DNA from 3 places in the Streptomyces sp. NPDC001530 genome. Region 2 is predicted to be linked to each of the others. Evidence: predicted binding sites of a transcription regulator. Region 2 holds the regulator's gene; each other region holds the start of a gene.
The links. The regulator HspR, encoded in region 2, represses chaperone genes until heat shock. The targets are predictions, from matches to a motif close to TTGAGNNNNNNNNNCTCAA.

Region 1 (10,613 bases), on a different contig from region 2:
CAACGACATCCACCCGTGGGTCCTGGACCACCTCACCGACCGCCCCGACCACCTGTGGTCCAAGCCGCCGAAGACGGAGGAACCCTTCTCCACGCCCCGCTCCTGGCACATGCTCTCCGACGCGCTGCGCTCCTTCGGGCCGACCCTCGACGAGCCGACCCTGAAGGTGATCGCCCACGGCACGCTGACGCCCGCGCACGCGGTCGCCTTCTGCGGCTACGTCAAGATCGTGCGCAGCCAGTTCGGCATCGAGGCCATCATCAAGGGCGACGCCCGCTGGCCGCACCGCCCCGAGGACCGCGACCTCCTCTACTACCTCGCCGAGTCCTTCCGCGGCCGTCTCGTCAAGGAGCTGCCCGCCAGTAAGGAGCACCTCTCGGCGAACGGCCGTCAGACCGCGTACCGCGCCAAGTCGCTGCTCGTCCAGCTCGCCGAGATCTCCGTGGAGGTCGCCCAGAGCGTCATCGCGTCCGACGCCGACGGCAATCCCGTACTGCCCGCGTGGTTCCTGGTGGAGGCGGCACGGGACATGCCGCGTCTGGTGGAGGCGCGGCGATGAGCGGCGTGCGGCGAGCCGGGGGCGGCATGTCCAGGTCGGCGCGCTGTGCGCTGCGCCCGGTGTCGGCGGCGGCGTGGACGCCGGTGGCCGGCGCGAATGTGTCGGTGAGGAGAGCGCCTCGCGCGGCGTCCCGCCGCCCCGTGCGGACGCGCGCCCAGGCCGTCTGCCCCCAGCCGTCCGCCGAGGCCCGGCGATGAGCCGGCCCCGTAAGCCGGACGCCGCGGCCAAGCCGGATCCGGCCGCCGAGGCGTTCGCGGAGGGGATGCGGCTGGTGCGGGCCAATCGCGCGCTGGCCGCGATCGGGTTCAGTACGTGCCGTCAGGAGAGCTGCGTCAGGGCGCCCCGGGACGGTCTCGTCAGAGTCGACTCCGACGGCACCCTGCACGTCCACCCCACCCGCCGTGCCGAACCCGCCGCCTGGGCCTGGGCCATCGCGCACGCCATCATCCATCTGGGGTTCGGCCACGTGCCGGCCGCGACCGGCGAGCGCGAGCAGCCCGACCGCTTCGACGTCGCCGCCCGCTGCGTCGTGGTCAACCGCTTCCTGCTCGGTTTCCCGATCGGCCTGACCCCCGAGGATCTGCCGGCGTCGTACCCCGACGGCGACGAGGAGCAACTCGCCGCGCGCTGGCGCCGCGACGGCATCCCGCCCGTGTACGACCACTGCGGGACGGCCGGGGGTGAGCCGGACCAGGTGCTCGTGCCCTGGAACACATGGATCGGCGGCACCCCGCCCGACTGGCAGATCGCCTTCGCGCACGCCCTGACCCGCACCATGGCCACCGCGATGGACATGGCGGGCGGCCGCCGCGAGTCCATGCGCGGCGGACCCACCCGGCTGCAGCCCTGGGAGAAGGCGCTGAGCTGGTTCATCTCCTCCTACCCGCTGCTGGGCGGCGTCGCGGCCGGCATCACCCTCGTCGCCGACGCCGAACTCGCCCGCGCCCACGGCATCTCCATCGCCGCGGTCGACGCGGAGGCCGCCGAGATCTACATCAACCCGCTGCGCCAATTCGGCGACGAGGAGTGGCGGTTCGTCCTCGCCCACGAGATGCTGCACGCCGCCCTGCGCCACGGCGACCGCTGCGGCACCCGCGACCCGTACCTCTTCAACATCGCCGCCGACTACGTCATCAACGGCTGGCTGCGCGAGATGCAGGTCGGCACGATGCCCGAAGGGCTGCTGTACGACCCGGAGTTGAAGGACCTGTCGGCCGAGGAGGTGTACGACCGGATCGCGGGCGACCTGCGCCGGATGCGCCGGCTGGCCACCCTGCGCGGCAAGGGCGCGGGCGACATCCTCGGCGGCCCGCTCGGCTCGCCGCGCGACTACGTCGACCTCGACGAGTTCTACCGCCGCGGCCTCGGTCAGGGCCTCGACCTGCACCAGCAGCAGGAACGCGGGTTCCTGCCGGGCGGGTTGGTGGAGGAGATCCGCGCGCTCAGCCACCCGCCGCTGCCCTGGGACGCCCAACTCGCCCGCTGGTTCGACGAGTTCGTACCTCGTCCAGAGCCCGTACGGACGTACGCGCGTCCGGCGCGCCGCCAGGCGGCCACCCCCGACATCCCGCGCGCGGGCCGCTACTTTCCGCCCGAGGAGATCGCCCGCTGTACGGTTCGGCGTCGTCCTCGACACCTCCGGCTCCATGGACCGCACCCTGCTCGGCAAGGCACTGGGCGCGATCGCCTCGTACGCCGAGGCCCGTGACGTACCGGCCGCCCGGGTGGTCTTCTGCGACGCCGCCCCGCACGACGCGGGCTATCTGCCGGTCACGGAGATCGCCGGACGCGTCCGGGTGCACGGCCGCGGCGGCACGGTGCTGCAGCCTGGCATCGACCTGCTGCAGCGCGCCGACGACTTCCCGCCGGGCGCGCCCGTGCTGGTCATCACGGACGGCTGGTGCGACGTCCTGCGGGTGCGGCGCGAGCACGCGTATCTGATCCCGCAGGGCGCACGGCTGCCGTTCACCGCGCGGGGGCCGGTGTTCCGGGTTCGGTGAGCCGTCTTTCGGTGAGCCGTCTTCCGGGTGTGCCGGGCGCAGGTGTGATCGGATGGTGCGTACGGACCCCGAAAACGGGACCTCATCGAAGGGATTCATCGTGGCAACCACGCGCACCGCACACACCGTGTGGGAAGGCAACCTGCTCGAGGGCAACGGCGTCGTCACCTTCGACTCCTCCGGCATCGGCCAGCAGCCGGTGACGTGGGCGTCGCGGGCCCAGGACGCGAACGGCAAGACCAGCCCCGAGGAGCTGATCGCCGCCGCCCACTCCAGCTGCTTCTCCATGGCGCTGTCGCACGCCCTCGCGGGCGCCGGCACCCCGCCCACCAAGCTCGTCACCAACGCCGACGTCACTTTCCAGCCCGGCGAGGGCATCACCGGTATCCACCTCACGGTCGAGGGCTCGGTTCCGGGCCTCGACAACGACGGCTTCGTCGCGGCGGCCGAGGACGCCAAGAAGAACTGCCCGGTCAGCCAGGCGCTCACCGGCACGACGATCACGCTGTCGGCGAAGCTGGCCTGACGCCCGACAGCAGTTCGGTGCCGCGGCCCCGCGCAGGGCCGCGGCACCGTCATGTCCGGCCCACATGGACCACCCGCCCCATTGACAAGAGCGCACTCAAGTTTTGTGCTGGAGAGTGGGCAGAGCCCTGGTGGAAGGGGACGGACATGGCACGTGCGGTCGGGATCGATCTCGGTACGACGAACTCGGTGGTGGCGGTCCTGGAGGGCGGTGACCCCACCGTCGTGGCCAACGCCGAGGGCGCGCGCACCACACCCTCCGTGGTGGCCTTCGCCAAGAACGGCGAGGTGCTCGTCGGCGAGGTCGCCAAGCGGCAGGCGGTGACGAACGTGGAGCGCACCGCGCGCTCCATGAAGCGCCACATGGGCGACGCGAGCTGGCGTTTCCCGGAGAAGGACTCCATCGACGGCACCCGCTACCGCGCGCAGGAGCTGTCCGCGCGCGTGCTGCAGAAGCTGAAGCGGGACGCGGAGGCGTATCTGGGCGAGGACGTCACGGACGCGGTGATCACCGTGCCCGCCTACTTCGACGACGCCCAGCGCCAGGCCACCAAGGAGGCGGGCGAGATCGCGGGCATGAAGGTCCTGCGGATCATCAACGAGCCGACGGCCGCCGCCCTCGCGTACGGGCTCGACCGCGGCGAGGAGCAGACCGTCCTCGTCTTCGACCTGGGCGGCGGCACCTTCGACGTCTCGCTCCTGGACATCGGCGACGGCGTCATCGAGGTCAAGGCCACCAACGGCGACACCCATCTGGGCGGCGACGACTGGGACCAGCGGGTCGTCGAGCACCTCGCCCAGCGCTTCAAGGCCTCGTACGGCATCGACCTCGGCCACGACAAGATGGCGCTGCAACGGCTGCGCGAGGGCGCCGAGAAGGCCAAGATCGAGCTGTCCAGCTCCTCCGAGACGACCATCAACCTGCCCTACATCACCGCCACCGCCGAAGGCCCGCTGCACCTCGACGAGAAGCTGACACGCGCCCAGTTCCAGGAGCTGACCGCCGACCTCCTCGATCGCTGCAAGACCCCCTTCCACCAAGCGGTCAAGGACGCGGGCGTGAAGCTGTCCGCGGTCGACCACGTCATCCTCGTCGGCGGCTCCACCCGGATGCCCGCCGTCACCGAACTCGTGAAGGAACTCACCGGCAAGGACCCGCACAAGGGCGTCAACCCGGACGAGGTCGTGGCCGTCGGCGCCGCGCTCCAGGCGGGCGTCATCCGCGGTGACGTCAAGGACGTCCTCCTGCTCGACGTCACCCCGCTGTCCCTCGGCATCGAGACCAAGGGCGGCATCATGACCAAGCTGATCGAGCGCAACACCACGATTCCGACCCGGCGTTCGGAGATCTTCACGACGGCCACGGACAATCAGCCGTCGGTGGGCATCCAGGTCTACCAGGGCGAGCGCGAGATCGCCGCGTACAACAAGAAGCTCGGTGTCTTCGACCTCACCGGGCTGCCGCCCGCGCCGCGCGGTGTGCCGCAGATCGAGGTCGCCTTCGACATCGACGCCAACGGGATCATGCACGTCTCGGCGAAGGACCTCGCCACCGGACGCGAACAGAAGATGACCGTCACCGGCGGCTCCGCGCTCCCCAAGGACGACATCGACCGCATGATGCGCGAGGCCGAGCAGTACGCCGAGGAGGACCGCAACCGCCGCGAGGCCGCCGAGACCCGCAACCAGGGCGAACAACTCGTCTACCAGACCGAGAAGTTCATCCGCGACAACGCCGAGCGCATCCCCTCCGACACCAAGACGGAGGTCGAGTCCGCGGCCGCCGACCTGAAACGGCTCCTGGAGGACTCCTCCACCGACACGGCCGCCCTGCGGACCGCCATCGAGAAGCTGGCCACCGTCAGCCAGAAGATGGGGCAGGCGATGTACGCGCAGGCCCAGCAGACGCCCCCGCAGGACCAGCCGCCCACCGAACACGCCCCGAGCGACGAGGAGGGCGTGGTGGACGCCGAGATCGTGGACGAGGACAAGGAGTCCAAGGGCGGGGCAGCCTGAGCGCTGGACGTCCGTCTTCTCCCGGCCCCGCCGTGCCGGCCGCGGCCCGAGCTGCCTCGGGTCGCGGCTGCGGTACACCACGTATGGGCGGAACAGAGGTGATGCCGTCCTTGACGTACACCTTCCAGCGGCAGGAGCCGGTGCAGTTGACGCCGTGTGTGGAGTTCACGACCTCGTCTGGCTCCAGCGGTCCCGGTAGAAGGAGCCCGCCTCGCGGCCGCCGGTCAGCCGGACACTGTGCAGGTCGGGCGCCGGCGTGCCGGGCCGGAAGGCACCCGTACGGGTCAGGGCTTGCGGGCGACACCGCCGTACACGGGCACGATGCCCTCCGCCTGGGCCGCGACGTCCTCGGCCTCCGGCCGCCACCCGTACACGGGGATCACACCGGGACCCAGCAGCTCCAAGCCGTCGAAGAAGCGCGAGAACTCGGTCAGCGAGCGGGGGTAGAACGGAGTGCCGCTCCGGCGGAAGTGTTCGGCGGCCTTCTGCACGCCTTCGGTGCTGATGTCGGAGGTGACCTGGGACAGCACCAGCCAGCTGCCCGGGGCGAGCACCTCGACGTACCGCTTGAGCAGGCCGTACACGTCGTCGCCGTCGGCGGCGTCCCCCAGGTAGTGGGTGAGCGCGACCAGCGACAGCGCGACCGGCTGGGCGAAGTCCAGGAACTCGCCGGCCAGGCGCAGGATGGTCTCGGGGTCGCGGACGTCGGCGTGCACGTAGTCGGTGGTGCCCTCGGCGGAGCCGTGCAGCAGGGCCTCCGCGTGCCGCAGGACGATCGGGTCGTTGTCCGCGTACACGACCTTGGACTCCGGCGCGACCGCCTGGGCCACCTGGTGCAGATTCGGCTCGGTGGGGATGCCCGTGCCGATGTCCAGGAACTGGCGTATCCCGGCCTCGCTGGCGGCACGGGTCGCCCGGTGCATGAACCGGCGGTTGGCGCGCGCCCCGCGCACCGCGGTGCCGTCCGCGGCGAGGATCTTGCGGGCCAGCTCCTCGTCCACCGGGTAGTTGTCCTTGCCGCCCAGCCACCAGTCGTAGACGCGGGCGGGATGGGGCCGGCTGGTGTCGATGGGGCTGGGCGCGGATTCACTTCCGCTCATGCGGATGCTCCTCAAGGTGCTGGGTGGGTTCGGGACGTGCTCAATGAGTCCGGGCGGCGTCTCAGAAGCTCTCGCGGAACTCCTGGAGGATCTCTTTGGTCCGCTGGACGGAGGCCGCGTGGGCCGACATGTGGTCGAGGACCTCCAGGTGCGTGGCCACCTCGGTGCGCGAGTCGAGGTACAGGGCACCGGTCACGTACTCGCTGTAGACCATGTCCGGCAGCTCCGGCTCCGCGAAGCGGAACAGCGCGAAGGAGGTGTACGTCCCTGGGTGCGGGCCCTTCGCGTACTCGGCGACCTGGAGCGTGATGTGATCGTGCTCGATCGCTGCGAGGAGCCGGTCGATCTGGTCGCGCATGACCGAGGAATGGATGCTCACGGGCCGGCGCAGCGCCGTCTCGTCCATGATGACCCAGAGATGGGGCGGGTTCTCGCGCGTGAGCAGCTTCTGCCGGCTCATGCGCAGCGCCACATGCCGCTCGATCGCCTCGGGACCCGTCTTCCCGACCGTCCCGGCCTCCAGCACGGCGCGCGCGTAGTCCTCGGTCTGCAGTAGCCCGGGCACGAAGTGCGGCTCGTACGAGCGGATCATCCGGGCGGCGCTCTCCAGACTGACGTGCATGCTGAACCAGTCCGGCAGCACATCGTGGAACCGCTGCCACCACCCCGGCTGGTTCGCCTCCTCGACCAGCGTGACGAAGGCGCCCACCTCGTCGTGGGCCACGCCGTACGTCGTCAACAGCATCTGCACGTACGGGATCTTGAGGGCGACCTCGGCCGTCTCCATCCGCCGCACGGTCGCCGGTGCCACCCGCAGCACGCGGGCCGCCTCCTCCCGCTTCAGCCCCGCGGCCTCCCGCAACTCCTGCAGCCGCCGCCCCAGCACCACCTGCCCCACGGTGGGCGCAGCCCGCCGCTCACTCACGCCACGCCTCCCCACGCGCCGAAGTACCCGAGCAGTGTGTCATGTTCCCGCGAAACCCTCACAGGATCGGACTCATGTCAGGAGTTTGCGCAGCGACTTGAGGGAGGCGTCGCCTTCCAGGGCGGCGAGGACCGCGTCGCCGTCCTCGTTCGCCATTACCTCCGGCGTAATCGACCGTCACCCCGCCGCCCGGCATGGTGGTCGTACTGGATCCCGGGCCGGCGCACTCCGACTCGGGACCCAGGTCTCTCATCTGCTGGAATCCGACCTCGACGGAGGGTGATGCGCCATGTCCGCAACCCAGCTCGCAGTTCTGGCCCGTACGACCGAACCGCACACCATGCTGCGCCGGTTCCTGGCGCTGGACGCCCTGGTCACCGGCGCGAACGCGGTCGCCTACCTCGGCGCATCCGGGCCGCTCGGGCGGCTGCTCGGGGTCGGGTCCGGGCTGTTGCTCGAACTCGGTCTGATCCTCGCGGTATACGCGGCCGGAGTGGGGTGGCTCGCCTCGCGGCGGGAGCCGCGGTCGTGGGCCGTGCGGACCGTGATCGAGACCAACCTCGCCTGGGCGGTGCTCAGTTTCGTCGCCCTCGCCGTGTGGCTGTCGCCGAGCGCCGCCGGCGCGGTGTGGGTGCCGCTGCAGGCGCTGACCGTGGCGGGGTTCGCGGCGCTCCAGTACGCGGCGCTGAAGGCCCGGGTCAGTAGTTGACGATCATCAAGAATGCAGTGAGTGAAGGTACTTGACCGTCGCCGGGTCCGCCGGGAGGAACGTCTCGATGGCGAGCTCGGCGACCGTCACGTCCATCGGGGTGTTGAAGGTCGAGATGGACGAGATGAAGGACAGGACCCGGCCGTCGTGCTCGATCTGCATCGGGAGCGCGAAGTAGGGGACGGGGCCGAGGGATTCGTCGTCCTCGGCCGGGTCCGGGACCGGATACGCCGCCACCTCCTCGTACAGGGCACGCAGCGGCTGCGAGCGGCGCAGGGCGATCTGGCGGTCCATCTGGGCCAGCAGATGGTCGCGCCATGCCCGGAGGTTGCGGATGCGCGGGGCCAGACCCTCCGGGTGGAGGGTCAGCCGCATCGCGTTCAACGGTGGCTCGAGCAGCGTCTCGGGGATGCCGTCCAGGAGCATGGCGATACCCCGGTTCGCGGCGAGGACGTGGTACGTCGCGTCGACCACCAGCGCCGGGTATGGCTCGTAGCCCTGGATCAGGCGCTCCATGCCGTCGCGCAGGGCATCCATCGCCGGGTCGTCGAGCGGGGTCTCCGGGTAGTGCGGCGCGTAACCGGCGGCCAGCAGCAGCGCGTTGCGTTCCCGGACGGGGACGTCGAGGTGCTCGGCGAGCCGCAGCACCATCTCCTCGCTGGGGCGCGAGCGGCCCGTCTCGATGAAGCTGATGTGCCGGGCCGAGGAACCCGCCCGCAGCGCCAGCTCCAGCTGACTCACGCGCCGTTGCTCCCGCCAGCCCCGCAGCAGCGGGCCGATGCCCGCTTCGGCAGGGGCAGTTGGGAGGGTGGCGGGACCGGGCGCGACAATGCTCATACGAGGACCGTAGTCGAGGAGCGGTGCGTGAACGACCTGTGGAAGCTGTCCTGGGAAGCGGAGGCGCTCTACCGGGCACGCGTACGTGGCTGTCTGCTGGGCGGAGCGCTCGGGGACGCCCTCGGCTACCCCGTCGAGTTCGCGTCCCTGGAGAGGATCCGCGCCGCGCACGGGCCACGCGGGGTGACCGGTCCGGTTCCCGACGGCGACGGGGTCGTGGGCCGTGTCAGCGACGACACGCAGATGACGCTGTTCACCGTGGAGGGCATCCAGCAGGCCCACGCGCGTGAGCGCCATAAGGGCATCGGCGGGGGCTGGTCCCGGATGGTGCGCTGGGCCTACGGGCGGTGGCTGGACACCCAGCTCAAGCCGGGACCCGACCCCGACGTCCACGGAGGGCTCGCCGCGCAGAGCTGGCTGTACGCCCGTCGGGCGCCCGGCAACGCCTGCCTTTCCGGGCTCGAGCAGGACTACGTCCCCGACCCGTTTGCCGAGCTCGGGCCGCCCGGACCCGTGAACCCCGACTCAAAGGGGTGCGGCGCCGTCATGCGCTCGGCGCCCTTCGGGCTCACCCGGACGTCGGCCGACGTCGTCTTCGGCATGGCTGCCCGGTGCGCCCAGATGACCCACGGCCACCCCACGGGGTACTACTCCTCCGGAGCCCTGGCCGCGATCGTCACGCACCTCGTCTCCGGGGACTCCCTGGAGGGCGCCGTCCTGCGTACGCTGCGGCTGCTGGCCCGTCACCCCGGGCACGAGGAGACCTCGGCCGCCCTGAACCGAGCCCTCGACCTCGCCTCCGAAGGCGCGCCGACCGCCGAGAAGGTCGAGTCCCTCGGCGCCGGGTGGATCGCCGAGGAGGCGCTGGCCATCGGCGTCTACTGCGCCCTCGCCACCCACCACGTCACCGACGCCCTGCTCCTCTCCGTGAACCACTCCGGTGACAGTGACTCCACCGGCTCGATCTGCGGAAACCTCCTCGGCGCCCGGCACGGCGATCACGGGCTTCCGGTGGAGTGGCTGGAGCGGGTCGAGGGGCGCGCCACGATCACCGTCCTGGCGGACGATTTCGCGGCGGAGTGCGTGCGGGAATCTTTAGCCCGTCCGGCGTTTGAGGACGAGGCCGTTCAGGCCGAAGCGGGGGTCTGGGGGCGGCAGCCCCCAGAGGACGGGAATGGGTAAGGGCGGAGGGGGCGAAAAACCCGACGGCGCCGAGGTCGGGTGACTGTGGCACGCTGAGGAAGAGCCCCGCACGCACCCCCGTCGTACGAATGGAGCCAGGTCATGCCGGTGGAACCGTTGTCGCAGAAGGAGATCGAGGAGCGGCTGGCGGAGCTGCCGGGCTGGTCGGTGGACGGCGACCGGCTCGCCCGCTCCTACCGACTCGGCTCGCACTTCGCGGCGACCGCGATGGTCGTGCACATCGCCCAGGTGCAGGAGGAACTCGACCACCACTCCGACCTCACGCTCGGCTACAACACGATCTCCCTCACCGTGAACACGCACAGCGTCGGCGGCGCCATCACCGAACTCGACTTCGCTCTCGCCCGCAGGGTGGAGGACCTCGCCCCGGGGCACGGTGCAAGCTGATCCACATGCTGGACTACGACAAGGAAGCGGACGAGTACGACGCCACGCGGGGCGGTGAACCCAGGGCGGCGGCGGCCGCGGACGCCGTGCTCGCCCTCGTCCCCGAAGGCGCACGGGACCTGCTGGACGTTGCCTGCGGCACCGGGATCGTCACGCGCCGCCTCGCCGCGGGGCGGCCCGCGATGCGGGTGATCGGCGCCGACGCGGCGCCCCGCATGACGCGGATGGCGGCGGAGCGGATACCCGACGCCGTGGTCCTCGCCGACAGCCGCCGACTGCCCTTCCCGGCCGGGGCGTTCGACGCCGTCACCAGCGTGTGGCTGCTGCATCTCGTGGCCGGGCCCGAGGACGT
Region 2 (10,613 bases):
CCCGCCCCCACCTGGGCGGAGGTGGCCGAGGCGACGGCGACGTCCCGTCTGCTGGAGTACGCGGCACCGACCAGCCGTACGACGGTGTCGCCGGAGCTGGTGGAGCGGGCGCGGGCGCTGGCGACGGGCCTCGACCCCCATGACACGGCGGTCGCGGTCTCCTCCATGGTCACCGACCAGGTCCGCTACCTCCCCGGCGCCACCGGCGTGAACACCAGCGCCATGGAGGCCTGGGAGCAGGGCGCGGGCGTCTGCCAGGACATCACCCACCTCACCGCGGCCCTCCTGCGCGGCCTCGGCCTGCCCACCCGCTATGTCTCCGGCTACCTCCACCCGGAACGCGAGGCCGAACTCCACCGCCCCGTCGCCGGGCAGAGCCACGCCTGGATCGAGTACTGGGCGGGCGACTGGACCGGCTACGACCCCACCAACAGCACCCGAGCCGACGAGTCCCACGTCGTGGTCGGCCGAGGCCGCGACTACGACGACGTGACCCCGCACAAGGGGGTGTACCGGGGGGTGGCCGGGGGGCCGCCGGAGGTGACGGTGGAGTTCACGCGGGTGGCGTGAACTCCACCGCCCTCCCGGCATTGACCATCCGTTGATCCGGGGTGCCCGGATCGGCCGCTTCTGGGCTGCGAGGAGAGCGTGCATCTCCATGGAATCTCCGCGACTCACACAAGCCTGACGCATGCGTGCATGCACGCATGCGTCAGGAATCAAGCTCCCTGGGCCCGTAGATCGCGTGGTCGGCGCCGGTGGCGAGTGCCCAGTAGCGGTCGCCGTAGGACCAGTGCCACCACTCGGTGGGGTAGTTGACCAGTCCGGCGGCGGTCAGCGCGTCGCCTAGCAGCTGACGGTTGGCTCGTGCGCGCGGGCTGATGCCGTCCGCGGCCGTGTAGCAGGCGCCGTCGCTCTCCTCCGGGTTGGCGTTCACCCGCGTACCCATGTCCAGTTCGCTGTCGTCGGCGTCGACGAGGGTGAGGTCGACGGCGGCACCGGCGCTGTGCGGGGCGATCTCGGGAGGGGACACGTACCGGCTCGCGGCGTCGCGGAGGCGCTCGGGGTCCCAGTCGGGGTTGTCGGCGCGCAGCTCGTCGGCGTACCGCTCGAAGTAGAACCGCTGCAAGGCGGGTGGCCGGTACCCCTCGACGAACAACAGCCGTACCCCGGCCGGCAGCAGGGACCCGGCCTCCACGAGCCTGCTCAGGACCCCTTCCCGCAGATGCGCGAAGGCCCCTGAGTCGTCCTGCCTCCGGTCGTCGACGGGAAACGGCTCGCCGCTCCGCACGTCGAGCAGCGGCTCGCCGCACTCCACGACGGGTATCGCGGCGATCCTCGGATCTGACATCAACACGATCTCGGCCATGAGCCGATCATGCCGCAAGGCCCCTCACCGGCGCGGCCGGATCAGCTCCGCTTGGGGCCGTCTCCCAAGCGGAGAGCCGCGCCCTGCGTTCAGCCCGCGACCCAGCTCCTGAGCAGCGCCTCACGGGCCACGCGCCACGGTGTCGCGCCGCCGCCGTCGGCGCGGCCCCACTCCAGCAGGCGTGCCACGTCCGCCGTACCGTCCACGAACCGTTCGAGCAGCTCCAGCGACAGCTCGTACTCGGACTGGACATAGCCCCCGACGGCGGCCGAGTGCACGGTCAGTTCGGCCTTCTCCTCGTCCGTGCGGACGTGGACCTCGAAGGCGGGCGGGGCCTCGCCGCCGCCTATCGCCAGGTCGAGGACCGTGTCCGCGACGCTGTGCACCAGCCAGCGGGTGCTCGAACGCACCTGGGCGTACTGCACGCTGACGGCGCGCACGTCCGCCCAGGCCCAGAACCCCTTCTGGTCCGTGCCCACGGCCTCGATCCCCTCGGGAGTGAGCCGCACGCCGCGCCCGTACCCTTCGGGCTCGGCACCCACGTACACGCTCTCCTCGGTGATCCAGAACAGGCCGATCATGGCCACGGGGCGCCTCCAGCAAGACGACGGCGGTACGCCGTGCGGTACGCCGTTCGATACGACGTGCGGTCACCCTGTGAGACACCGGCGGACCGCGAACGGTTCAGCGAGTGCCCTACTTGAGGCCGAGCGAGTTGCACGCCGCCTTGTAGCTGGCCGTGCAGATCTGCTGGACGGTGTAGATGCTGTCCTGGAGCACCGTGTCCTTGATGTTGTCCTTCTTGAGCGCGACAACAGGCACGAGCTGAGCCGGAATGTCCCTGTTCGTGGGGCTGTCGACCTTGTCGCGGGTGAGGGCGTCGAACTCGATCGAGCGGCCCTGGACCTTCGCCACGGCCATCTCGGCAGCCGCGGTGGCCTCCTGCGGGTACGACTTGTAGACGCTCATGTACTGGTCGCCCTTGAGGATGCGCTGCACCGCGTCGAGCTCGGCGTCCTGGCCGGTGACCGGCGGGACCTTGCTGACGCCCGCGGTCTTCAGGGTGTCGATGACGGCGCCCGCGAGGCCGTCGTTGGCGGAGTAGACACCGGCGATGTTGTCGAGGCCGACGGCCGCGATGGCCTTCTCCATGTTGGCCTTGGCGTTGACCGGGTTCCAGTCCTTGGTGTCGTACGTCTTGGCGATGACGACCTTGTCCTTGAGCTCGGACATCGCGCCCGCCTTGAACTGCGCCGCGTTCGGGTCGGTGGTGGCGCCGTTCATCATGATGATCTTCTTCGTGGCCGAGGAGCTGCCCAGCGCCTGGACGAGCTCCTTGCCCTGGACCTCGCCGACGAGTTCGTTGTCGAAGGAGATGTACGCGTCGATCGGACCCTGGGCGAGCCGGTCGTAGGCGATGACGGGGATGCCCGCGTTCTTCGCCTTCTGAACGCCGCTCGCGATGGCCTTGGAGTCCACCGCGTCCACGAGGATGACGTCGACCTTGTCGGCCACCATCTGCTGGAGCTGGCTGTTCTGCTTGGCCGCGTCCTGCTCCGCGTTGGCGTAGACGACCGTGCCCTTGTCACTGGTGAGCTTCTCGACCTGCTCCTTGATGATGGGGTAGTCGAACTTCTCGTAACGGGTGTTCTCCTTCTCCGGGAGGAGCAGGCCCACCTTGATGTCGTCGCCCTTCGTGGGACTGGCCTTGGTGTCGCTGCCACCAAGCCCGTCCACGACGCCGCAGCCGGCGAGAGTGACGGCCATGGCGGACGAGGCCAGGGATATGACGGTGCGACGCAGACGGGTGTTACGAGTGTTCACATCAGGTGCCTTCCGGGCGAGGTTGCAGCTTTGCGACCCAGGTGCGTGAAAGCCAACGCGCGGATCACCGCAGCGTCAAGGAGTAACCACTTAACGAGATGGCAACGGCGTTCGGTGTTTCAAGCGTGAAGACAGTGAAGCAGAGGCCACACCGGTCGGCTCCACCCCCTCCACATCACGGACGGGCCCCTCGCCCCGGGGGGCCGACTCCGAGACCGATTCGGACGCCGACCCTGAGGCGGACTCCGAGGCCGACCCGCGGACTCCGAGGCCGACCCTGAGGCCACCCCTGAGTACGCATCAGGGGCAGCGGGCACTCAACTTCAGGGTTCCGTCGGGGTGTTCACCTGATCACGGAGGGTGTCGGCGACGCCTACCGTCGAGGCATGACCTCAACCGCCCAGACGCTCCCCGTGTCCGCACGTCTCCCCTTCGCCGCGGCCCCCGCGCTGCTTGGCGCGTACGGCGTCATCCGGATCGTGGACGGCCTCGACGGCAGCCACGGTCCGGGAGCCGCCTGGACCATCGGCCACATGTGCTTCCTCGTCGGTCTCGCGTACTTCGTCCGGACTTTTCAGGTGATGCGGGAAATCGGCGGCCGCGACCGGGTGGGCGCCGTCGGGTTCTGGGTGGGCGCGGCCGGATACCTGGCCCTGGGGGCGCAGTTCGGCATCGATCTGGTCGTCGGCTTCCTGTCCGACGACCACGCCGACATGGCCGAGCTCTTCACCCGCATCCAGGACGTACCCGGCATCGAGCCGGTCGTCTACAGCTTCGGCCCGATGCTGTTCTTCATGGCGCAGCTCCTGCTGGTCACCCGGCTCACCGCCCGGCGGGTACTGCGGCCGTGGGCCCCGGTGCTGGTCCTCGTCGCCACCCTGCTGCCGTTCGCCGACAAGGACCTCATACCGCTCGGCGCGGTCCTGCTGCTGGTCTCCTTCGCCCCGCTGTACCGCGCGGGAAGCCGGCGCGTCGCCCTGGCCGCCTGAGGCCGGAAAACCGGTACAACCAAGTCCTGCCGTCGTGAGTCCTGATCGCCAACGGCTTAAACCCCGTTGACAATCAGGACTTTTCAGGCCTGCCCGGCATTCCCAGGTCTTGCCAGGGCCTTTGCCCGTACTGAAGGAACGCATGAACCCATCCAGAGGCACGATGGCCGCGACCACCACCGCCCTCGTGCTCGCCACCGCGGGCGGTCTGCTCACCGCGACCGCTACCCCGGCCTCCGCCGACGTCAGCTGCGTATCCCCCGTCTATAAGCGGCAGTTCTTCGCGAACACCACTTTCTCCGGCACAGCGAAGAAAACGGACTGCGACGGCGCGATCGACCAGAACTGGGGCACCGGCGCCCCCGCTTCGGGCCTGCCGTCCGACAACTTCGGCATCCGCTGGACGGTGACGCGCGACTTCGGCTCGGGCGGCCCCTTCGCCCTCCCCGTCACCACCCAGGACGGCCTGCGCGTCTACCTCGACGGCACCCGCAAGGTGGACCTCTGGAAGAACGTCTCCACGACCCAGTCGAAGACGGTCAACATCACCATCCCGTCCGGCAAGCACACCCTGCGCGTCGACTTCGTCAACTGGACAGGCAAGGCAAACGTCACCTTCACCTACAAACCGCGCACTTCGGCAAGCGTCGACACGGTCAAGCCGCTGACCCCGACGGGCACTTCGGTGACGTACGACACAGCCACCGGCAAGGCCGAGCTCACCTGGTCCAAGAACAAGGAGATGGATCTCGCCGGTTACCGCGTCTACCGGCGCCTCCAGGGCAGCACGAGCTGGACGAAGCTGACGACCACGACCGCCACCTCGTACACCGACACCCCGCCCGCCACCGGCCAGACGTACTACTACGAGGTCCGCGCCTACGACATGGCGGGCAACACGTCGGCGGGCAGCACCGACCGACCGGTCACGACACCCGACAGGACCGCGCCGCCGATCCCCTCCGGGCTCACGGCGACCGACGGGCAGCCGGGGATCGCACTGACCTGGAACTCCGTCCCGGGCGCCACGAGTTACGTCGTGTACCGGCGCTGGGAAGAGGACGGCGGCGACGAACCGACGCCCAAGGTGGCGACGGTGACGTCCGCCGCGTGGACCGACGCCACGGCCAAGGAGAACCTGTACTACAGCTACTGGGTCACGGCGGTCGACGGCGCCGGCAACCAGTCCGCCAAGTCGGCGCGTGCCGGCGTCGAGCGCGGCGACCACGCGCCCTCCGCGCCCACCGGCCTGACGGCCGCGACGGCGCCCACCGGTATCGCGCTGACGTGGAAGGCCCCCACCACCCCCGTCACCCAGGACCTGACGCACTACCGGATCTACCGCAAGGGCCAACTCCTGGACGAGATCCGCAGCACGCGGACCTCCTACACCGACACCGAGGTCCGGCAGGGCACCGCGTACGCGTACACGCTGACCGCCGTGGACATCCAGGGCCACGAGTCCGTCGTGTCCGCGCCCGCGACGGCCACCGCACCGGCGACGGGACTCGCTCCGGCGCCTGTCACGGGGCTGAAGGGTTCCTTCGACGGCAACGAGATCGGTCTGCTGTGGCAGCGCAGCCCGGAGAGCGACGTGGACCACTACGACGTCTACCGGGCCGTGCTGGTCAACGGCGTCTGGGAGTACGAGAAGTGGGGCGAAGCCCACGATCCGGGCTGGGAGGACGAGCCGACGCTGGGCTACTTCGACGAGCTCTACGAGCCGCAGGGCGAGACCGCGCGCTGGGCGGTGATCGCCGTGGACGAGAACGGCAACTCCCGGTACGGCACCGGTGAGGAGTTCTCGTACGTCACCCTGACCGAGCCGGTGGGTACCCCGGACGCCTGACGTACGGCCGAACTCCGATCCGCGTTTCCTGCTCGTCGGCCGAACTCCGAGCTCCTGATCGTCGGGGGGGCTCCCGCACCGCCGACGATCCCGCCCAGCACCAGCACCGAAGGACCCCACGACCCCGGCCAGACGCACGACCGCCGCGGCCGCGACCGCCGTCGTGCGATGTGGAGGTGAGCTGGTGGTCGCCCGCGGGCACGGAGAGCTACAACAGTGCCCGGGTCTCCCGCTGGAACCCGCAGACCGCCACCTTCGATCCGCTGCCCGACACGGAGTACTGGCCGACCCGCGACTACAACGTCCCGACGGGTACGACCCTGTGGTACCAGGTCGTCGGCGTGCGCGACGACGGCAGCACCTCGCAGCCGGTCCTCGTGGGTGTGGCCGTGCCGCCGGTCCCCTGACCGTGCCGCCGGTCTCCTGAGCTGCACGGTCTTCTGAGCAGCACGAAGGGGCGGCACCGGACGCTATCCGGTGCCGCCCCTTCGGCGCGAAGTCCCCGCTCCTGCTACTGCTCCTGGTCCCTGCGCTTCGGGCGCCACACCACCAGCGCGCTCGTCTGCTGGACCTCCTGGTAGGGGACCAGGTCACGGCGGTACGAGGCGTGGACGGCGGCCTCGCGCTGCTGCATGGCGGCCGCGGCGCCGTCCAGGGCCGACTGCAGTTCCGCGACGCGGGACTGGAGCGCGGCGACCTGGTTCTCCAGCTCGATGATGCGCTTGATGCCGGCCAGGTTGATGCCCTCGTCCTGCGACAACTGCTGGACGGTGCGCAGCAGTTCGATGTCGCGGGCCGAGTAGCGGCGGCCCCGCCCGGCGGTGCGGTCGGGGGAGACCAGGCCCAGGCGGTCGTACTGGCGCAGGGTCTGCGGGTGCAGGCCGGAGAGCTGGGCCGCCACCGAGATGACGTAGACCGGGGTCTCCTCGGTCAGTTCGTACGGGTTGCGTCGACGGCCGTCCATCGCTCTCATGCTCCCTTCGCGGCCTGGAACAGCTCCGCCCGCGGGTCTTCGCCCGCGGTCGCCTCGCGATACGCCTCCAGGGCGTCACGAGCCTTGCCCGACACGTCCTTGGGGACCGCCACCTCGACGGTGACGAGGAGGTCGCCCCGTGTCCCGTCCTTGCGGACCGCGCCCTTGCCGCGGGCCCGCATCGTACGGCCGTTGGGCGTGCCCGGCGGCAGCTTCAGAGTGACCGGCGGTCCGCCCAGCGTCGGCACGCGCACCTCGCCGCCGAGCGCCGCCTCCGCGAAGGTGACGGGCACGGTGATGGTGAGGTTGTCGCCCTTGCGGCCGAAGACCGGGTGGGCGTCCACGTGCACGGTGACGTACAAGTCGCCTGCCGGGCCGCCCCGTTCACCAGGGGCTCCCTTGCCGCGCAGCCGGATCCGCTGGCTGTCGCTGACGCCCGCCGGGATCCGTACCTGCATGGTCCGGGACGACTTCGCGCGCCCCGAGCCGTTGCAGACCAGACAGGGGTGCTCCGCGATCAGGCCGCGGCCCTTGCAGTCCGGGCAGGGGTCCGTGAGCGAGAAGCCGCCGCCCGAACCCCGCGCCACCTGGCCGGTGCCGACGCAGGTCGGGCACACGCGCGGTGTGCCGTTCTTGTCGCCGGTGCCCGAACAGGCCTTGCAGGGCTGCTGCGAGGTCATGCGCAGCGGAACGGTCGCGCCGTCCACGGCCTCCGTGAAGCTCAGCGTGACCTCGGTGTCGATGTCCTGGCCGCGCCGGGGCTGCGTACGGGTGCCGGTGGTGGCGCCACCGCGGTTGAACAGGCCCCCGAAGACATCCCCGATGCCGCCGCCGAAGCCGCCTCCCGCGCCCTGTCCCTGGGCGCCGCCTCCGAAGAGGTCGCCCAGGTCGAAGTTGAAGGAGCCGCCGCCGGCGCCGGGACCCGGACGGAAGCCGCCGTTGCCGAAGAGGGCGCGTGCCTCGTCGTACTCCTTGCGCTTCTTGGGGTCGCCGAGCACGTCGTTCGCCTCGGAGATCTCCTTGAAGCGCTCCTCGGCCTTGGCGTTGCCCTTGTTGGCGTCCGGGTGGTACTCGCGGGCGAGCTTCCGGTACGCCTTCTTGATCTCGGCCTCGGTGGCGTCCTTGGGGACGCCGAGGACCTTGTAGAAGTCCTTCTCGATGAAGTCCTTGGTGCTCATCCTCAGCGTCCCTCCTTCCTTATCGTTTCAACGTCAGCCCTCGTCCGGGCCACCGCTCTCCTTGTCGTCGGCCGCCTCCGCGGAATCCTGGGAGTCCGCCTTGACGGTCTGCGCACCCGGCTGGGGCTCGGCGACGGCCACCCGCGCGGGGCGGATGGTGCGCTCGCCGATGCGATACCCCGGCTGCAGAATCGCCACGCACGTCGTCTCCGTGACATCCGGCGCGTACGAGTGCATCAGGGCCTCGTGGATCGTCGGGTCGAAGGGCTCACCCTCCTTGCCGAACTGCTGGAGCCCCATCTTCGCCGCGACGGTCTCCAGCGACTCGGCCACCGACTTGAAGCCGCCGACCAGTTCGCCGTGATCCCGCGCGCGACCGATGTCGTCGAGTACGGGCAGGAGCTCGGTCAGGAGGTTCGCGATGGCGATCTCCTTGACCGCGATCCGGTCGCGCTCGACCCGTCGGCGGTAGTTCTGGAACTCGGCCTGGAGCCGCTGGAGGTCCGCCGTGCGCTCGTTGAGCGCCGTGCGCGCCTGGTCCAGCTGGGCCGTCAGGCCGACCAACTGTGCTGCTGCGTCCCCGTCCGGGGCCGCCGCCCCCTCCGAAGAGGGGGTGGCGGTCTGCGGCTCGGCGTCGTCAGAGGTGGCGCCGGAGGGGACGTCAGGCTTCTCCTCGAAGCCCGGGGTCTCCTCCGTCACGCGGCACCGTCCTTACGGTCCTCGTCGACGATCTCGGCGTCGACGACGTCGTCGTCGGCCTTCGGGGCCTCGGCGCCGGGAGCGTCGCCGCCCGCGGCCTGCGCGGCCTGGGCGTCGGCGTACATCGCCTGGCCCAGCTTCTGCGAGACGGCGGCGACCTTCTCGGTGGCCGTACGGATCTCGGCGGTGTCCTCGCCCTTGAGCGCGGCCTTCAGCTCCTCGACGGACGCCTCGACCTCGGTCTTGACCTCGCCGGGGACCTTGTCCTCGTTGTCCTTGAGGAACTTCTCCGTCTGGTAGACGAGCTGCTCGCCCTGGTTGCGGGTCTCGGCGGCCTCGCGGCGGGCGTGGTCCTCCTCCGCGTACTTCTCGGCCTCCTGGCGCATCCGGTCGACCTCGTCCTTCGGTAGCGAGGAGCCGCCGGTGACGGTCATCTTCTGCTCCTTGCCCGTGCCGAGGTCCTTCGCGGTCACGTGCATGATGCCGTTGGCGTCGATGTCGAAGGCGACCTCGATCTGCGGGACACCGCGCGGGGCCGGCGGCAGACCGGTCAGCTCGAACATCCCGAGCTTCTTGTTGTACGCCGCGATCTCGCGCTCGCCCTGGTAGACCTGGATCTGCACGGAGGGCTGGTTGTCCTCGGCGGTGGTGAAGATCTCGGACCGCTTGGTCGGGATCGTCGTGTTCCGCTCGATGAGCTTCGTCATGATGCCGCCCTTGGTCTCGATACCGAGGGACAGCGGGGTCACGTCGAGGAGCAGGACGTCCTTGACCTCCCCCTTGAGGACACCGGCCTGGAGGGCGGCGCCGATGGCGACGACCTCGTCCGGGTTCACACCCTTGTTGGCCTCGTTGCCACCGGTCAGCTCCTTGACGAGCTCGGCGACGGCGGGCATACGGGTGGAGCCACCGACGAGAACGACGTGGTCGATCTCGGAGAGGTTGATGCCCGCGTCCTTGATGACGTTGTGGAACGGGGTCTTGCAGCGCTCCAGAAGGTCGGCGGTGAGCTGCTGGAACTGGGCGCGCGTGAGCTTCTCGTCCAGGTGCAGCGGGCCCTCGGCGGACGCCGTGATGTAGGGCAGGTTGATCGAGGTCTCGGTGGACGAGGACAGCTCGATCTTGGCCTTCTCGGCGGCCTCGCGCAGGCGCTGGAGGGCCATCTTGTCCTTGGAGAGGTCCACGCCGTGGCCGCTCTGGAACTGCTTCACCAGGTAGTCGACGACCCGCTGGTCCCAGTCGTCACCACCGAGGTGGTTGTCACCGTTGGTGGCCTTCACCTCGACGACGCCATCGCCGATCTCCAGCAGGGACACGTCGAAGGTGCCGCCACCGAGGTCGAAGACGAGGATGGTCTGGTCGTCCTTGTCGAGGCCGTAGGCGAGCGCGGCCGCGGTGGGCTCGTTGACGATACGAAGGACGTTGAGACCGGCGATCTCACCGGCTTCCTTCGTCGCCTGACGCTCGGAGTCGTTGAAGTACGCCGGTACGGTGATGACGGCGTCGGTGACCTTCTCACCCAGGTAGGCCTCGGCGTCGCGCTTCAGCTTCTGCAGAATGAAGGCGGAGATCTGCTGGGGGTTGAAGTCCTTCCCGTCCAGGTTGATCTTCCAGTCCGTGCCCATGTGGCGCTTCACGGAGCGGATGGTCCGGTCCACGTTCGTGACCGCCTGGCGCTTGGCGACCTCGCCGACGAGCACCTCACCGTTCTTGGCGAAGGCGACGACGGACG
Region 3 (10,613 bases), on a different contig from region 2:
TGCGCAGCGCGAGGTTGACGAACGTGCCGTGGATGGTGCCGCGCACCTGCTCCAAGTGGGCGGCGGCCTCGGCGAGTTCACCGCGGAGCTTGTCGCGCTCGTCAGCCATGAGCTGGCGCTGCCCGATGAGGTGCTTGCGGTCGCCTTCCAGGGTCGCGAGCCGCTCGTGGAGCGCGGCGGCGTGCGCGTGCAGCGCGTTGACGGAGCGGACGACCTGGGCGAACTCGTCGTTGCGGCCGGTGAACTTGACCGGTTCCTGGGCGCCCGGATCGGCGGCCAGCCTGGCCGAGCCGATCCGCAGCACGGCCAGCGGGCGGGTGAGGCTGCGGGCCATGGCCATCGAGACGCCGACCGCGACGAGCAGCAGCGTGCCGATGAGGGCGATCCGGATCTCCAGCGCGGTGACATCCTCGTCACGCAGCTGTGCGAGGTCCTTGGTGCGGTGGTCGTTGAGGGAGGCCTCGGCGCCGCGCATCAGCTCGATACGGGCCGACAGGGCCGCGTCCAGCTTCTTGGTGCTGGTGTCGAGTTCGGCGCCGGAGAGCGTCGGCTGGTCGGTCAGGCGCGCGAGGTAGGAGTCGGCGGAGGTGACGTCGGGCCCGGTGACCGTGGAGTCGTACGAGGCCTTGGCGGCCTTGGGGGCGACCTCGCGGAAGTCGGCGAGGGCCGCGTCCGAGCGGAGCCGGGCCTGCTGGGCGGCGGCGCTCAGCGCGTCCCGCTGCTTGGTGTCGGCGGCCGACGAGGTGCTGGTGGTATCCGGCAGGCCGGTGATCGGGTCGATCGTGGTCTGGGTGGTGCGCGGGATGTTGAGGGCGGCCAGGAGCAGTCCGCGGGCGGCGGCGGACTGCTGGACGGCGGAGTCCAGCTCGGCGAGGGCGTGTGCGCCGGAGCCCGCGCGGGGCGGCAGCTGGTCGGCCAGGTCCTCGGCGAGGGCGTGCAGTTCGGTGATGGCGGCGGAGTACGCCTGATGCGCTTCGAGAGCGGTGCTCTTTCCGGTGAGCGCCGCTCTGCGCAGGGAGGCGATGGAGTCGAGGTCCTTCAGCAGCGGGGCGGGGGCGTCCTCGTCCGCCCGCAACTCCTCGACCTGCCGGTCGACGCGGGCGCCGCGCTGCTCGGAGGGGGCCTTGGCCTTCGGCCGTCCCGCGGCGATGTACGAGGTGACTTCGTCCCGCTCGTCGGCCAGCGAGTGCGCGAGGGTCAGCGCCTGCTGGGTGCGCTCCGCGAGCGTCACCAGGTTCTGGGAGTCGTTGAGTTGCCCCGAGGCGGCCATCACCGTGGGGGCTCCGGCGCCGGCGATGGCGGCCGCGACGACGGCCACGGCGACGATCAGCCGGTTGCGTACGTGGGCGGGGCGGCCCCTGCCCGCGGAGTCGGCGGCGTCGCCGGTGGCGCCGCCCCCTGTGGAAGTAGAGGCCGTCTGCTTGCCTGTGCGCCTCGGCCGCGTCTTCTGCACCGGTGCTCGCATTCCTGACTCGTGTACCCAATGGGCCCGGGTGACGTTCCGTCAACTGGCGCGTCCGCCCGGTACGGCTCCCGACCCTCCCAGTGCCGGTGGGCAGTGGTCCCGCATCATCTGACCCGCCACCCGAAGGAGTGAACCCCGGACGGGAGTTGCCGGGCAAGTTCCTCCGGCGTGTGCGACGGCCTTGACCGGCGGGTCGGTTGGACGTCGGCGACGCGCTTTGGCAGTATTCGCCGCCACGCTTCACCGGAGCCGATCATTCCATCCCAAACCCGGCGGTTGAGCTGCGCGTCCGCACCGGTTCGGCGACCGATGACAGCCTTTCGTGGACCTTGTGAAGGGCTCGTGCAGACTGGCTGGATGCGCACCGAACTCGTCTCAGAGCCCGGCGACCCGGACCGCCCCAATGAGGACTTCGCATCGGTCGGACTTCCGGCCTCAGGACAGGGGGGTTCACTGGTCGTCCTGGACGGCGTGACACCCCCTCAGGGCGACTACGGCTGTGTGCATTCGGTCGCCTGGTTCTCCGCGCGCCTCGGCGGATCCCTGACCGAACTGTCCGTTTCGCTCAGGGATTTGACCCTGTCGGAGATCCTGTCCCGGGCCATTCGCCGGGTGGCCGACGCCCACGCCGACACCTGTGACCTTTCTCACCCGCGCACACCCCAGGCAACCGTGGTTCTCGCCCGCTGGTCCGCCGCCGAGGTCGAGTACCTGGTCCTCTCGGACTCGGCCCTGCTGGTGGAGTCCCCCATCGGCGAGGTGACGGCGCTGCTGGACGACCGCCTCTCCCGCCTCCCCCGCACCTCCCTCGCCACGGACGCCGTCGCCGACACGACCGTCCGCAACAAGGAGGGCGGCTTCTTCACGGCCGCGGCGGACCCCTCGGTGGCCTCCCGCGCGGTGACGGGCACGCTGCCGCGTACGTCCGTCCGCACCCTGACCGCCCTCACGGACGGCGCCACCCGCTGGGTGGAGAAGTTCCACGAGGGCGACTGGACCGCCCTGTTCACCCTCGTACGGAAGGAGGGCGCACAGGCGCTCGTCGACCGCGTACGGGCGCTGGAGGCCGCGGACGCGCAGGAGCGGGTGCATCTGCGACGGAGCAAGACGCATGACGATGCGACGGTGGTGTACGTGGAGCTGTGAGCCGGTGAGCCCGGCCCGGGACCCGGGAAGCGCAAGCCGGACCGGGACCGGCGGAGAGTGAGCCGGCCCGGGACCCGCGAAGAGTGAGTGAGCCGGCCCGGGACCCGCGAAGAGTGAGCCGGCCCGGCGGCTACCGCTGCTGTTCCATCCCGACGTTCAGCTGGTGCAGCAGCCGAGCCAGTTCCGCGACCTCGCGGGGATCCCAGCCCGCGAGCTGTCGGACGTAACGGGCGCGTCGGGCCTCGCGGACCTTGCGGAAGCGGACCCGGCCCTCCTCCGTGAGGTGGACGAGCCAGGCGCGGCCGTCGGCGGGGTCGGGCTCGCGGGCGACCAGGCCGAGGTCTTCGAGGGCGCGCAGCTGGCGGGACATGGTGGCCTTGCCGACGCCGATGTAGGCGGCGAGTTCCGTGGCACGCTGACGGCCGCACTCGTCCAGCCGCACCAGGAGTCCGTACGCGGAGGACTCCAGGTCGGGATGGACCTCGCGGGCCATCTCCCCGGAGGAGGCGCGGGCGCGCCGCAGGAACACGGTCAACTCACGTTCCAGCGCGGGGAATTCCTGGTCCACACCACTTCCCGACGCCGCGGATTCGACACGCTGCCCGCCGCCGTTTCCGTTGTCGTGCACGTCAGCACCCCTGACCCGGTTTCCCGATCCTGAAAGTTTCCGCCGAAATCCGCCATTGCCGCAGCTCCGCCAGTATTTCGCAGGCGTAGACCAACGGCAGCCTCCGGGCCCCCTTCCCACGCCGTCTTCTCCGTGCGTAGCTTCTTTACCAGGCAATTACTGGCATGCCCACGCCATTCCACAAGTCGACGAGGACTTGCCCCCCACCTGACCGTGCGCGTGCCATCAGCGCTCCCCAGCATTCCCCCCACCGAGCACCACCGTGCACCACCGATCTCTTCGGAGGCACGACATGCCCGTGCACAGACACAGACCCCACGGACTCGCAACGGCCCACCGCCTGCGCCCGCTCGCAGTGGGAATCCTGCTCACCGCCTTCTCCCTGCTGTTCGCCCTCCCCTCCTCCGCCTCCCCCAAGCTCTCGGCTTCGCTCGAGCAGGGAGGTACCCCCGCCACTCCCGCCCGGGGCTCCGCCTCCATGGGCATGGGTGTCGTCGCGCACGACGGGCAGGACGGTACGCCGAGCAGCGGTGACGCCACGCAGACGGAAGGCGTGGACGTCTCCGGCCACCAGGGCAACGTCGCCTGGTCGACCCTGTGGAGCAGCGGGGTCAAGTGGGCGTACACCAAGGCGACCGAGGGCACGTACTACACGAACCCGTACTTCGCCCAGCAGTACAACGGCTCGTACAACGTCGGCATGATCCGCGGCGCGTACCACTTCGCCACCCCCGACACGACGTCCGGCGCCACCCAGGCGAACTACTTCGTCGACCACGGCGGCGGCTGGTCGAAGGACGGCAAGACGCTGCCCGGCGCGCTCGACATCGAGTGGAACCCGTACGGGGCCGCCTGCTACGGCAAGACGCAGAGCGGCATGGTCAGCTGGATCAGTAGCTTCCTCACCCAGTACAAGGCGCGCACCGGGCGCGACGCGGTGATCTACACGGCCACCAGCTGGTGGACCCAGTGCACCGGCAACTACGGCGGCTTCGCCTCCGCCAATCCTCTGTGGATCGCGCGGTACGCCTCCGACGTGGGCACGCTGCCGGCCGGCTGGTCCTACTACACCGCCTGGCAGTACACGTCGTCGGGACCTACGGTCGGGGACCACGACAAGTTCAACGGGGCGCTCGACCGGGTGCAGGCGCTGGCCAACGGTTAGTGCCCGCCCGCCCAGCTCCTTCCTCTGTGGCACGCGACATCGCGTGCCACAGAGGTCGGATCACGGAGCGGTCGGCTGGGTGGCGTCTCCCGGGCGCGGAGCCGGCAGCGGCGGGGCGCCGCCCGGCGCCGTCAGCTGCCGGGCGGGCAGATACGGGCGGGCGTGCTGCGCGCAGAGCCACAGGGCGTCGCCCTCCGGGGTCACGACCTTGTTCAGGTCTCCCCAGCGCCGGTCCGGAGTGTGCCGACCTGCCCTCCCGTCAGTCCCTCGTTTCCCGATGTGCGAGGACAAGTTCGATCCCCCCGTTCGGCCCCACCCCCCAAACACGGGACGGCCCCCGCCCCGGAGCCTCAACTCCGTTGCGGGGGCCGCCCGTTACCGGTGAGCGTCCCTCACGCCGCCACCGGCATCTTCGGGCTCGCTCCGTTCGTCGCCGGGGCGAGCGCCAGCTCCAGGACCTGGCGGACGTCCGTGACGGCGTGGACGTCGAGCTTCTCCAGGACCTCGGCCGGGACGTCGTCCAGGTCGGGCTCGTTGCGCTTCGGGATGATCACGGTCGTGACCCCGGCCCGGTGCGCGGCCAGCAGCTTCTGCTTGACCCCGCCGATGGGCAGGACGCGCCCGGTCAGGGACACCTCGCCGGTCATCGCCACGTCCGTACGGACCAGACGGCCGGACAGGAGCGAGGCCAGCGCCGTCGTCATCGTGACGCCCGCGCTCGGACCGTCCTTCGGGACCGCACCCGCAGGGAAGTGGATGTGCACGCCCCGGTCCTTCAGGTCGCCGACCGGCAGTTCGAGCTCCGCACCGTGCGACCTGAGGAAGCTCAGCGCGATCTGCGCCGACTCCTTCATCACATCGCCCAGCTGACCCGTCAGGGTCAGACCCGCCGCGCCCGTCTCCGGGTCGGCCAGCGACGCCTCCACGTAGAGCACGTCGCCGCCCGCGCCCGTGACGGCCAGACCGGTGGCCACACCGGGCACCGCCGTACGGCGCTCGGCCGGGTCCTGGGCGGACTCGGGCACGTGGTGCGGCCGGCCGATGAGCCATCGCAGATCGGCGTCGGTCACCGTGAACGGCAGCTCACGCTCGCCCAGTTCATGCTGGGCCGCGACCTTGCGCAGCAGCCGCGCGACGGCCCGTTCCAGGTTGCGTACGCCGGCTTCCCGCGTGTACTCGCCGGCGAGCTTGCGCAGCGCGCTCTCGTCCAGCGTGACCTCGTCCGTCTGCAGACCGGCCCGCTCCAGCTGGCGCGGCAGCAGGTGGTCCCGGGCGATGACGACCTTCTCGTCCTCGGTGTAGCCGTCGAGGCGGACCAGCTCCATACGGTCGAGCAGGGCCTCCGGGATGGCCTCCAGGACGTTCGCCGTCGCGAGGAACACGACGTCGCTCAGGTCGAGCTCGACCTCCAGGTAGTGGTCCCGGAAGGTGTGGTTCTGCGCCGGGTCGAGGACTTCGAGCAGCGCCGCGGCCGGGTCACCGCGGAAGTCGGAGCCCACCTTGTCGATCTCGTCGAGCAGGACCACCGGGTTCATGGACCCGGCCTCCTTGATGGCGCGGACGATACGGCCGGGCAGCGCGCCGACGTACGTACGCCGGTGGCCGCGGATCTCTGCCTCGTCCCGTACGCCACCGAGGGCGACGCGCACGAACTTGCGGCCCATGGCGTGCGCGACGGACTCGCCGAGCGAGGTCTTGCCGACACCGGGCGGGCCGACCAGCGCGAGCACGGCACCGCCGCGCCGCCCGCCGACCACGCCGAGCCCGCGCTCGGAGCGCCGCTTGCGCACCGCGAGGTACTCGGTGATCCGCTCCTTCACGTCCTCCAGGCCCGCGTGCTCGGCGTCGAGGATCGCCTTGGCGCCCTGGATGTCGTACTCGTCCTCGGTCCGCTCGTTCCACGGCAGTTCGAGCACGGTGTCGAGCCAGGTGCGGATCCAGCTGCCCTCGGGCGACTGGTCGCTGGACCGCTCCAGCTTGTCGACCTCCTTGAGGGCGGCCTCCCGGACCTTCTCGGGGAGGTCGGCGGCCTCGACGCGGGCCCGGTAGTCGTCGGACTCCTCGGCGTCCGAGGACTCGCCGTTGAGCTCGCGCAACTCCTTGCGCACGGCTTCGAGCTGGCGTCGCAGCAGGAACTCGCGCTGCTGCTTGTCCACGCCTTCCTGTACGTCCTTGGCGATGGACTCGGCGACATCCTGCTCGGCGAGGTGCTCGCGGAGCTGCTCGGTGGCGAGCTTCAGGCGGGCCACCGGGTCGGCGGTCTCCAGCAGCTCCACCTTCTGTTCGATGGACAGGAACGGGGAGTAACCGGAATTGTCGGCAAGGGCGGAAACGTCATCGATCTGCGCCACGCGGTCCACGACCTGCCAGGCGCCACGCTTGCGCAGCCAGCTGGTGGCCAGGGCCTTGTACTCCTTGACCAGGTCGGCGACCCGGCCGGGCAGCGGGTCCGGCAGGGTCTCGTCGACCCGGGTGCCCTCCACCCACAGGGCGGCACCGGGACCGGTCGTCCCCGCGCCGACCTTCACACGCCCACGCCCGCGGATCAGCGCGCCCGGGTCGCCGTCGGCCAGGCGGCCGACCTGCTCGACGGTGCCGAGCACACCCGTGCCCGCGTACGTCCCGTCGATGCGGGGCACCAGCAGCACCTGCGGCTTGCCCGGCGTCGAACGGGCGGCGGCCTGGGCGGCCTCCACCGCCGCGCGCACATCGGTGTCGTTCAGGTCCAGCGGCACCACCATTCCGGGCAGCACGACCTCGTCGTCGAGCGGCAGCACGGGCAGAGTGAGCGGTGTGGACGTCCTGGAGTCGGCAGCCATGATCTTCCTCTCGACAAGCAAGCAAGTTGAGCTACACCGACTCAATGCATGTGAGCCTCTGGATGTTCCCCGGGGGGCGTTCGCTCTGAGCGATCGACTCGTGACGGTCACTTGGCGGCTACCGCGTCCGCCGGGCAGGAGGGGGCGGACCCCGGGGATGACCCCGGGAGGGATGAACGTCTTGCCCCACCCGGGCGTCACAGTTGGCGTCACACTGCGGCGGTCGGTGCTCACCCCACCGTCTGTTACTGCCTCGCTCCACCGTCTGTTACTGCCTTGGGGGGCATCATGCGGTCCGTCACACTGCTCGCGATTCTCGGCCTGTCCGCCGTGGGAGTCGCCGGAGTCACCGGATGCGGCAGCGAATCGGCGTCCGGAGGGGGCGGCGAGGTCCGCGACCGAGGCCATTCCGCCGACCCTAAGCGCGCTCGTCAGGTCGCCGAGGCCTGGGAGGGATCGGAGGCGGCGCGGGTGTGGCAGAAGGGGTTCCACCCCCTGGGCGACACGGTTCAGTTGCCCGAGGGGGCGTTTCACGACGAGGACGACAAGCACGCGTACCTGACCCAGAACTTCGAGCTGCGCGGATCTCTTCCCGACGCGCCGAAGAAGGGCGGAGAGGTCCGGTGGCGGGGCGGTGACTCGCTCGCCCTCCCGGTCACCTCGGCGCGGGCGGCGTACGAGACGCTCGCCCGGGGCGCGAACCCCGGCCCCTCCCTCACCGTGACGGGGGCCCGGCTCAGCACCATGACCCTGTTGACCAGCCGGGGTCCGGCAACGGTTCCCGCCTGGCATTTCACCGTCAAGGGGTACGACACCCCGCTCAAGCGCGTCGCGGTCGTCCCCTCGAAGGCGCCCCGGTCGCCGGTCACGTCCGTACCGGCGGGCGAGGACGGGCTGTGGCCGCTCGCGGGGCCGGCCACGGTGGCGGCGGACGGCCGGAGCGTCACCGTGCGGGCCGAGCACGGATCGTGCGACGACGGCCCCGCCGTCGACGCGCTGGAGACCGGCGGGAGCGTGGTCTTCTCCGCCTCGATCCGCGGCGGCTCCGACGGGCCGTGCACCTCGGACCTGCGCTTCGAGAACGTGACGGTGAAGCTGGACCGGCCGGTCGGCGACCGCATGCTCCTCGACGCGAGCACGGGCCGCCCCGTGCCCTGCACCCGTCTCAACTCCAGCTCATCGAACAGGGGTTGAGGTAGGGCAGGTCAGGCCGGATCAGTTCGAGGCAGCGGCTGTTCGGTCCAGATGATCTTTCCGGTGCTGGTGTAGCGGGTGCCCCAGCGGTCTGTCAGCTGGGCGACGAGGAAGAGCCCGCGTCCGCCCTCGTCCTCGGTCCTGGCTCGGCGCAGCCGGGGCGAGGTGCTGCTGCCGTCGGACACCTCGCAGATCAGCGCCCGGTCACGGAGCAGCCGCAGCTGGACGGGCCCGGTCGCGTGCCGGATGGCGTTGGTGACCAGTTCGCTGGCGACCAACTCGGTGGTGAAGGCCAGCTCGTCCAAGTCCCATGCGGACAGTTGCCGGGTGACCGCGGCGCGGGCGCGTGTGACGACCGCCGGGTCGCTGGGCAGCTCCCACTGCGCGACCCGCTCCGGGCCGAGGGCGCGCGTACGGGCGACGAGCAGGGCGACGTCGTCCCTCGGGCAGTCCGGGAGCAGGGCGTCGAGCACCGCCTCGCACGTCTCCTCAGGCGGTCGGCCGGCCGAGGCAAGGACGCCGCGGAGCCGTTCGAACCCGTCGTCGATGTCGCTGAGCCGGTCCTCGATCAGACCGTCGGTGTAGAGCACCAGCTGGCTGCCTTCCGGGAGCTCCGTCTCGACGGTCTCGAACGGCATGCCGCCGACACCGAGCGGCGGTCCCAAGGGCAGATCGACGAACTCCGCGGTGCCGTCGGGGCGGACGATCGCGGGCTGCGGGTGCCCTGCACGGGTGAGGGTGCAGCGCCTGGACACCGGGTCGTAGACGGCGTACAGACAGGTGGCGCCGACGGCCCCGGCGTCGAGGTCGGCGTTGTCGTCCTCCGCCCAGCCCTCGCCCCGGTAGAGCCGCCCGACCAGGTCGTCGAGGTGGGTGAGGAGGTCTTCGGGGGGCAGGTCGAGGGAGCAGAAGTTGTGCACGGCGGTACGCAGCCGGCCCATCGTGGCGGCGGCGTGCAGACCGTGGCCGACCACGTCGCCGACCACCAGCGCCACCCGGGCGCCCGACAGGGGGATGACGTCGAACCAGTCGCCGCCCACCCCCGCGTGCGCGGGCAGATAGCGGTACGCGACGTCGACGGCGTTCTGCTCGGGCCGACCGCGGGGCAGCAGGCTGCGCTGCAGGGCGAGGGCGGTGTTGTGCTCGCGCGTGAACAGGCGGGCGTTGTCGACGCAGACCGCCGCACGCCCTGCCAGTTCCTGGGTCAGGGAGACGTCGTCGTCCTCGAACGGGGCCAGCTTCTCGGAGCGGTAGAAGCTCACCACGCCGAGGGTCACCCCGCGGGCCCGCAGCGGCACCGCGATCAGCGAGTGGATCCCCGCCGCGAGGGCCCCCTCGGCGCCCGCCGGATCCTGGGCGATCCAGCCACCGGCCTCGGCGAGCACCGGCTCGAGCACGGGCCGCCCGCTCTCCAGGCAGCGGGCCTGCGGTGTGGCCGGGATGTACCGGACGGGGTGCCCGACTCCGTACCAGTACGGTCCCTCACGGACAGCACCGAGCGCGACCCTGCGCAGGGCGGTCCCGGCGCCGGCCGACCCCGGCTCGTCGCCGCGCAGGACCCAGTCCGGCAGATCCACGGCGACGAAGTCGGCGAACCGGGGAACGGAGACCTCCGCGAGTTCCTCGGCCGTGCGGGTCACGTCCAGAGTGGTGCCGATGCTGAGGCCGGCGTCGTGCAGCAGCTCCAGCCGCCGACGGGCCAGGACGGCGAGCTGCCCGACGCCGGGCTCGCCGACGAGCAGCCAGCCGTCGGCGCCGGCTCGCTCGGCCTCGGCCTCGGTCTCGATCTCAGTCTCGGTCTCGGCCTCGGTCTCGGCCTCGGTCTCGGCTCCCGCCTCGGTCCCGTCCTTGGACGGCATTGGAGCCGCGACGGCCTCCACGGTGGTCGTACCGGCGGCGGGCAGGACGGCAGTGGCCGCCTCGGCTGTGGCGCCCTTGACGGGCGCGGTGGGCACACCGGCCAGGGGCACAGCGGCCGCCGCGGAGGCCGCAGCCGCCGTGGCGATCGCGGCGGGTTCCGGCAGTGTGTCCGGCGTGACCTGCGTGGTCTGCGTGGCCGTCGTCGTCGGCGTGACCGTCGGCGTCGACGTCGGCGTGGGCTGCACGATGTGTCGCAGTCGCGGGCTGCCGAGGATGCGGGCCTCGACGACCACGCCCACCTCCCCCGTCGCGCCGATGACCCGACGACGCAGCAGC

Region 1: a site for HspR is predicted at 3,167-3,185, ahead of dnaK (molecular chaperone DnaK). Genes of this name have one in related genera too.
Region 3: a site for HspR is predicted at 7,250-7,268, ahead of lon (endopeptidase La). Genes of this name have one in related genera too.

Annotation. Positions count from the first base shown of each region.
Region 1 covers NZ_JBIAVS010000003.1:381,582-392,194, forward strand. Annotated here, with positions in the region: gene ACFY0T_RS07300 (ATP-binding protein) at 1-559, shown strand, start outside; partial or broken gene ACFY0T_RS07305 (hypothetical protein) at 753-2,559, shown strand; gene ACFY0T_RS07310 (OsmC family protein) at 2,660-3,085, shown strand; gene dnaK (molecular chaperone DnaK) at 3,232-5,100, shown strand; partial or broken gene ACFY0T_RS07320 (hypothetical protein) at 5,096-5,388, opposite strand; gene ACFY0T_RS07325 (SAM-dependent methyltransferase) at 5,385-6,200, opposite strand; gene ACFY0T_RS07330 (helix-turn-helix domain-containing protein) at 6,262-7,125, opposite strand; gene ACFY0T_RS07335 (hypothetical protein) at 7,415-7,834, shown strand; gene ACFY0T_RS07340 (helix-turn-helix domain-containing protein) at 7,841-8,671, opposite strand; gene ACFY0T_RS07345 (ADP-ribosylglycohydrolase family protein) at 8,699-9,853, shown strand; gene ACFY0T_RS07350 (4a-hydroxytetrahydrobiopterin dehydratase) at 9,956-10,261, shown strand; gene ACFY0T_RS07355 (class I SAM-dependent methyltransferase) at 10,267-10,613, shown strand, end outside.
Region 2 covers NZ_JBIAVS010000004.1:191,479-202,091, reverse strand. Annotated here, with positions in the region: gene ACFY0T_RS08885 (transglutaminase domain-containing protein) at 1-570, shown strand, start outside; gene ACFY0T_RS08880 (M15 family metallopeptidase) at 713-1,369, opposite strand; gene ACFY0T_RS08875 (hypothetical protein) at 1,459-1,950, opposite strand; gene ACFY0T_RS08870 (sugar ABC transporter substrate-binding protein) at 2,066-3,193, opposite strand; gene ACFY0T_RS08865 (hypothetical protein) at 3,580-4,182, shown strand; gene ACFY0T_RS08860 (fibronectin type III domain-containing protein) at 4,325-6,031, shown strand; gene ACFY0T_RS08855 (hypothetical protein) at 6,208-6,438, shown strand; gene ACFY0T_RS08850 (heat shock protein transcriptional repressor HspR) at 6,543-6,995, opposite strand; gene dnaJ (molecular chaperone DnaJ) at 7,001-8,182, opposite strand; gene grpE (nucleotide exchange factor GrpE) at 8,216-8,881, opposite strand; gene dnaK (molecular chaperone DnaK) at 8,878-10,613, opposite strand, start outside.
Region 3 covers NZ_JBIAVS010000021.1:164,630-175,242, forward strand. Annotated here, with positions in the region: gene ACFY0T_RS37075 (nitrate- and nitrite sensing domain-containing protein) at 1-1,465, opposite strand, end outside; gene ACFY0T_RS37080 (protein phosphatase 2C domain-containing protein) at 1,823-2,611, shown strand; gene ACFY0T_RS37085 (MarR family winged helix-turn-helix transcriptional regulator) at 2,742-3,239, opposite strand; gene ACFY0T_RS37090 (lysozyme) at 3,532-4,404, shown strand; gene ACFY0T_RS37095 (hypothetical protein) at 4,465-4,608, opposite strand; gene lon (endopeptidase La) at 4,797-7,223, opposite strand; gene ACFY0T_RS37105 (hypothetical protein) at 7,512-8,417, shown strand; gene ACFY0T_RS37110 (SpoIIE family protein phosphatase) at 8,429-10,613, opposite strand, start outside.